DNA from 2 places in the Mesorhizobium sp. BR115XR7A genome. Region 2 is predicted to be linked to the other one. Evidence: predicted binding sites of a transcription regulator. Region 2 holds the regulator's gene; the other holds the start of a gene.
What was found. The regulator LexA, encoded in region 2, represses DNA repair genes until DNA is damaged. The targets are predictions, from matches to a motif close to TGTTCNNNNTGTGTTCNG.

Region 1 (3,384 bases), on a different contig from region 2:
TGCTCGACGACGATCACGGTGTTGCCGATGTCGCGCAGGTGCTTGAGCGTATCGAGCAGGCGCGTGTTGTCGCGCTGGTGCAGGCCGATCGACGGCTCGTCCAGCACGTAGAGCACGCCGGTGAGGCCTGAGCCGATCTGCGAGGCCAGCCGGATGCGCTGGCTTTCGCCACCCGACAGCGTGCCGGAATTGCGCGACAAGGTGAGATAGTCGAGCCCGACATCGTTGAGGAAGCGCAGACGCTCGCGGATTTCCTTCAGGACGCGGACAGCGATCTCGTTCTGCTTGTCGTTGAGCTGCGCCGGCAGGTCGGTGAACCATTTGTCGGCGTTGCGGATCGACTGTTCCGTCACTTCGCCAATGTGCTTGCCGGCGATCTTCACCGCCAGCGCCTCCGGCTTCAGCCGGTAGCCCTTGCAGACCGGGCAGGGCGTTGCCGACATGAAACGCTCGATCTCCTCGCGCATCCAGGCGGATTCGGTCTCCTTCCAGCGGCGCTCGAGATTGGGGATGACGCCTTCGAAGGTCTTGGTCGTCTTGTAGGAGCGCAGACCGTCATCATACTGGAAGGTGATCTCGCGCTCGCCGGTGCCGCGCAGGATCGCTTCCTGGGCTTGCGCTGAAAGATCCTTGAACTTGTCGCCGAGCTTGAAGTCGTACGCCTTGCCCAATGCCTCGAGCGTCTGCGAGTAATAGGGCGAGGTCGATTTCGCCCATGGGCTGACGGCGCCGTCGCGCAGCGACACGTTCTCGTCCGGCACCACGAGGTTGGGGTCGATGGCGCGCTGGCTGCCGAGACCGTCGCAGGTCGGGCAGGCGCCAAACGGGTTGTTGAAGGAGAACAGCCTGGGCTCGATTTCCGGAATGGTGAAGCCGGAAACCGGGCAGGCGAACTTTTCCGAGAACAGGATGCGCTCATGCGTCTCGTTCTTCGACTTGTTGACCGAATCCTCGCCAGTCTGGCTGGCATCGAGCGGCCTGTCGGCGAACTCGGCCACTGCCAGCCCCTCGGCCAGCTTCAGCGCCGTCTCGATGGAGTCGGCAAGCCTTGTGGCAAGGTCGCCGCGAACGACGATGCGGTCGACGACGACGTCGATGTCGTGCTTGTATTTCTTGTCCAGCGCCGGCACATCGGCGATTTCATAGAAGACGCCGTCGACCTTGACGCGCTGGAAGCCCTTCTTCTGCAACTCCAGCAGTTCCTTGCGATATTCGCCCTTGCGGCCGCGCACGATGGGCGCCAGCAGGAACAGGCGCGTGCCTTCCTCGACGGCCAGCACCCGGTCGACCATCTGGCTGACCGTCTGGCTCTCGATCGGCAGGCCGGTGGCCGGCGAATAGGGCACGCCGACGCGGGCAAACAGAAGGCGCATATAGTCGTAGATCTCGGTGACGGTACCGACCGTCGAACGCGGGTTCTTCGACGTGGTCTTCTGCTCGATCGAGATGGCCGGCGACAGGCCGTCGATCTGGTCGACGTCCGGCTTCTGCATCATTTCGAGGAATTGCCGGGCATAGGCCGAGAGGCTCTCGACATAGCGACGCTGGCCTTCTGCATAGATGGTGTCGAAAGCAAGCGACGATTTGCCGGAGCCCGACAGGCCGGTCATGACGATCAGGCTGTCACGCGGCAGGTCGAGATCGACATTCTTCAGATTGTGTTCGCGCGCCCCGCGAATGGAAAGATATTTATGGTCGGCCATGTCAGGTCGCCGCCTCAGATCTGGAATTTGTGGGATCGGCGGGTTTCCCCGGCCATTCCCTATGTAGTTATTTTTGCCGCCACGTCGAGAGACGCCACAATTCTCGACAGAAGTCGTTTAACCGCCTTTCGCGCGAGGGGGCAAGCGGAAAGAACAAAGGCCGAACACGCTCCTGACAAAGCTGTGCGGAAGCTGACCCGAACGTAAGCTCCCGGCGATCACATTTTTCCGTAACCGGCTATTGATGGTTGACGCGGCCAACTCACGGGAGCAGTCTTGCGAAGTCAGCGAAGCCGGCCGTCTATCGATGGCCTCGCCGCCCCAAGGCGGCCTGCGAGACGCCGCAGGCATTTGCGATTTGCGCTTCACGACGACAATGTCGCAACGGACAAGAGGAGCGGAGCATGACGCCACCGGATAGTCCCCCAGGGCTTCAGTTGTTACTGGAGCCGCGGCAGGCATAAGTGCCAAGGGCAGGCGTTTGCGCCACCCGACAAACCGTGACCTGCCGTATCCCTGAAAATCAGAGACTGCTAGTCGGATCGTCGGCTGAATGCCGCGAAGCATCCGAAATCAAACGCCGGCAGTACACTCCCGGCAAAAATGGATTTGAGATCCAGAAAAGCCCCGTCCGTTTGCCCAAGGCACGGCGGGGCTGTTCTTTTGGCGGGCTCCAGTTGGAAGGCCCGATCTTTGCCTATCTGGGTGGCTTGATCCCGCCAACTCCGACATCGACGGTGATGCTGCCGGAAATCCTGACATCGGTATTGCCGATCTTGAACTGCCCGTTGCCGCTGCTGGGGAACGCGTCGTCGGGTTCGGGCACCGGGGCGGGCTTTGCGATGCGATAGTCGCCGGTTACGCCGGGCAGGGCGCCTTTCCGAACCGACGACGAGGCCTCGTCGGCAAGTGCCGACCTGGACACAAGGCCGACGATGGCAAGCACCATGGCGGCCGTGACACGGTGCGATGTTCTTGATCGATGAGTGTCGGTCATCCCTTGTTATAGGGGCCTGCCGCCACCGGAGCCAGAGCGGGATCGTCAAATCTTCGACAAGCAGCAGGATTTGACCTCACTCTGGTCTTACGCAGCCTTTTTGCGGGTGTCGAACACATGGTCGACGATGCCCCAGGCCTGGGCCTCGCGGGCGGTCATGAAATGGTCGCGGTCGAGCGTGCGCTCGACGTCTTCATAGCTGCGGCCGCAATGCTGGGCGTAGAGTTCGGTCATGTGGCGTTTGGTCTGGCCGATGCGTTCGGCGTGCCGCTGGATGTCGGAAGCCTGGCCCTGGAAGCCGCCCAGCGGCTGATGTAGCAGGATGGTGGCGTTGGGTAGTGCGATGCGGCGCCCGGCGGTGCCCGCCATCAGCAGGAACGATCCCATCGACGCGGCAAAGCCCATGCATACGGTCGACACCGGGCAGCTGATATACTGCATCGTGTCGTAGATGGCGAAGCCGCTGGTCACCATGCCGCCGGGCGAGTTGATGTAGAGCGAGATCTCCTTCTCGGGATTGTCCGACTCCAGCGACAAAAGCTGCGCGCAGACCAGCGCCGAGACGTCATCGTTAATCTCCCCGTTGACGAAGACGATGCGCTCGCGCAGCAGCCGCGAAAAAATGTCGAATGCACGTTCGCCGCGGCTCGATTGCTCGATTACCATCGGCACAAGACTGGCAAC
Region 2 (3,384 bases):
TGAAACGAGTTCCACAAAAACGGAAGCCGCCTATCAGCTGTTGCGGCGCGACATCCTGACCACGCGCCTCATGCCCGGCGCCCCGCTCAAACTGAGTGCGCTGCGCGGCACCTATGGCGTCGGCTGGACACCGTTGCGCGAAGCCCTGTCGCGGCTCGAGGCCGAACGCCTGGTCACCGCGATCAGCAATCGTGGTTTTGCCGTGGCTCCGGTGTCGCGGGCCGAGCTGGAGGATCTGGCACGCGCCAGGATGGTGGTCGAGATACCCCTGTTCCTCGAATCGATGGAAAAAGGCGGCAGGGAGTGGGAGGATGCCGTGGTCACCGCCCACTACCGGCTCTCGCGTTGCAAGACAGCGGTCGACGATCCCTCGGACGCGGCCGTCGACAGATGGGACGAGAACCACGAGGCTTTCCATGCGGCGCTGCTGAGCGCCGCCACATGCGACTGGCTGTTGCGGTTCCGCTCGACGATCTCGGATCAGCTGCGCCGGCATCATCGCTTTCTTGGTCTGGCGCCGACACTGCGGGCCGCGGCCGGCCTCAAGGATGGCTATGAAGAGGCAATCGAAGCGCTACGCGAAGCGATTGCGATCGAACACCATACCGCGATCATGGAAGCGGCGCTCGACCGTGACGTCGAGCGGGCCAAGGCGCTGATGACGGCGCATATCGGCTACACACTGCACGTCTATGTCCACAGCGAAGACAGCGGCGCTACCAGATACGCCGCTCGCGCCGGCAGCTTGAAGGCGGGTTCGGGATAACTTCAGCGCTTCCGCCACGCCTATTCGAACGCGCTGGCCGGAGTGCGCCGAACGCCCCGATCCATGGCCGCCCGAAGCTACCAATCGTTGGCATTTTGGTTTCGTTTCGTTCCGCGAATAATGGCTCCGCGAATTATACGTCCCTCCGAGGAGAAGCCTTCCAACTAACTGATGCCAAAGCCTCGTCGGCGGATGGGCCACAGGCCATTAACCAAAACGATTTCAATGCGCCTGCCGACGGCGGAAAGGACTGGTTGCCGCCCGCCGTCGCGGGCAAAAAACTTCAGACCCCTTAACAAATTCATTAAACTTTAAACGGTTGCAGAACACAACTGGAACAGATAGTGTTTGTTCTGGGTTTGTTTTTTCGATTCTGGTTCAACCTTTCGTTCAATGTCTTGGGGGCCGCCATGCTGACACGCAAGCAACATGAACTGCTGATGTTCATCCACGAACGGCTCAAGGAAAGCGGGATACCGCCTTCCTTCGACGAGATGAAGGAAGCACTCGATCTTGCCTCCAAGTCGGGGATCCATCGCCTGATCACGGCCCTGGAGGAGCGCGGCTTCATTCGCCGGCTACCCAATCGGGCGCGCGCGCTGGAAGTGCTGCGGCTGCCGGACTCGATCGCGCCGGGCCTCAATGCGGCAAAGAAGTTCTCGCCAAGCGTCATCCAAGGCAGCCTTGGCCAAGGCAGTCTCGGACGCCAGATCAGGCCGGCCGCTGCGCCTTCGCGCCTGCCCGCGGCCGGCAACGACGACGACGCGGTTTCAGCCGTGTCCATCCCGGTCATGGGCCGTATCGCCGCCGGTGTGCCGATCGATGCCATCCAGCATCAGACGCATTCGATCTCGGTGCCGCCGGACATGATCATGGGCGGCGAGCACTATGCGTTGGAGGTCAAGGGCGACTCGATGATCGAGGCTGGTATCTTCGATGGAGACACGGTCATTATCCGCAATGCCGACACGGCAAGCCCGGGCGAAATTATCGTGGCACTGGTCGACGAAGAGGAAGCGACACTGAAGCGGTTCCGCCGCAAAGGCGCTTCGATCGCGCTCGAGGCCGCCAATCCAGCCTACGAAACGCGCATTTTCGGGCCGGACAGGGTCAAGGTACAAGGCAAGCTGGTCGGGTTGATCAGGCGCTACTGAACCGGCTTGTTATCGGGCTTGTCGGGTTTTTTGTACGGCGGCAGCCCCCTCGCCTCGCGTGAGAATTTTCGCTGTTCGTGCCAGGGCCGGTATGGTCCGTCGACGGCAAATGCGATCGCGGCCCGGGTCGTGGCCGACTGGGGATTGAAGAAGACGGCAGCGCTTCCCCTGCGGGCGAGCTGCCGTTTGGTGACGACGAGAACCAGTGGATTGTGGCAGGCGTCATAGGCGGTTGCGTCATTGACGATGATCAGGTCGGCGAAAGCGCAGGCTTTCCAGGTGGTCTTGCGGTCCTCGACATAGGCAATGATCGCGCCGGAAGGGTGCCTGGCAAGGCACAGGCCTTCGCGGCAGTAGAAGGGCGATCCCGGCGGCAGGTCGGTGGGACTGGCAACATCGAATTGCCTGTCTGTCGTGTCGAACATTTCCGGTTTGACGATTGTTTCGGAGATCAGGGCGCGTTTCCAGTTGTCGGTTGCGAATTCGTTGGGACGTTCCCGGTTGACGGCCAGTTCGCCATTGCCGATCGGCAGCGCGACCAGCCGCGCATCTTCCGAGATCAGCACATCGGGCGCGCGTGTGTGCGACACAGTCAACAGGCCGGCGAGCGCGAATGGCAGCGCCGCGAGCCGCAGCCATGTCGTCGCCATCGTCGCGATAACCAGCGCGACGGTGACCAGCAGCACGGATTGCTGCGAAATCAGCCCGACTCCATCGACCGGAGAGCGCTCCGATATCCACGCCGACACGGCGATCATTGCTGTCAGGCCCTTGCCCATGAGGTAGAGAGCCGGCCAATCCAGTCCGAATGGCATCAACAGCGCGCTGGCGACGGCCAGGAACATCACGACCGACACGATAGGCATCACGGCCAGATTGGCGAACAGGCTGAGCGGCGATACCCGCTGGAAATGCCAGATGGCAAACAGTGCCGTGGCGCTGCCGGCGATAATGGACGTCATGGCCAATCCTCCTGTCGCCAGCAGGAATTTTCGCGTCAGGAACCCCGCCAGGGATCGCTTTGGCGGCGGTGGCCGCGTCTTTCCCGCACGGTGATCGGCCCAGCCGGCATAAGCGCCAACCAGGGCCGCGGTCGCGGCGAACGACATCTGAAAGCTCGGGCCGACGACCTCGTGAGGCGAGACCAGGATCACGGCGATCGCCGAGATCGCCAGATTGCGCATGGTCAGCGCAGCGCGATCGAAGAAGACGGCAATCAGCATCACCGCCAGCATGATGAAGCTGCGTTCGGCCGCAACGACGACACCGGAAATGATGAGATAGGCCGCGATCGAGAACAGTGCGGCGGCGGCCGCGTATTTCTTCACCGGCCGGCGCGCGGAAAAGTCTGGAAACAGCGCGAAGGCACCACGCAGCAGACCCATGATGGTGCCGGCCACAAGCGCCATATGCAGTCCCGAAATAGAGATGATGTGATAGATGCCGGTACGCCGCATCGCTTCA

Region 1: uvrA (excinuclease ABC subunit UvrA) is a predicted target of LexA. The motif match lies at 1,853-1,870, and genes of this name have one in related genera.

The regions. Positions count from the first base shown of each region.
Region 1 covers NZ_JAIUHW010000012.1:41,834-45,217, reverse strand. Annotated here, with positions in the region: gene uvrA (excinuclease ABC subunit UvrA) at 1-1,703, opposite strand, end outside; gene LB557_RS23890 (hypothetical protein) at 2,401-2,700, opposite strand; gene LB557_RS23885 (ATP-dependent Clp protease proteolytic subunit) at 2,788-3,384, opposite strand, start outside.
Region 2 covers NZ_JAIUHW010000019.1:35,851-39,234, forward strand. Annotated here, with positions in the region: gene LB557_RS29130 (GntR family transcriptional regulator) at 1-766, shown strand, start outside; gene lexA (transcriptional repressor LexA) at 1,177-1,920, shown strand; gene LB557_RS29140 (ComEC/Rec2 family competence protein) at 1,914-3,384, opposite strand, start outside.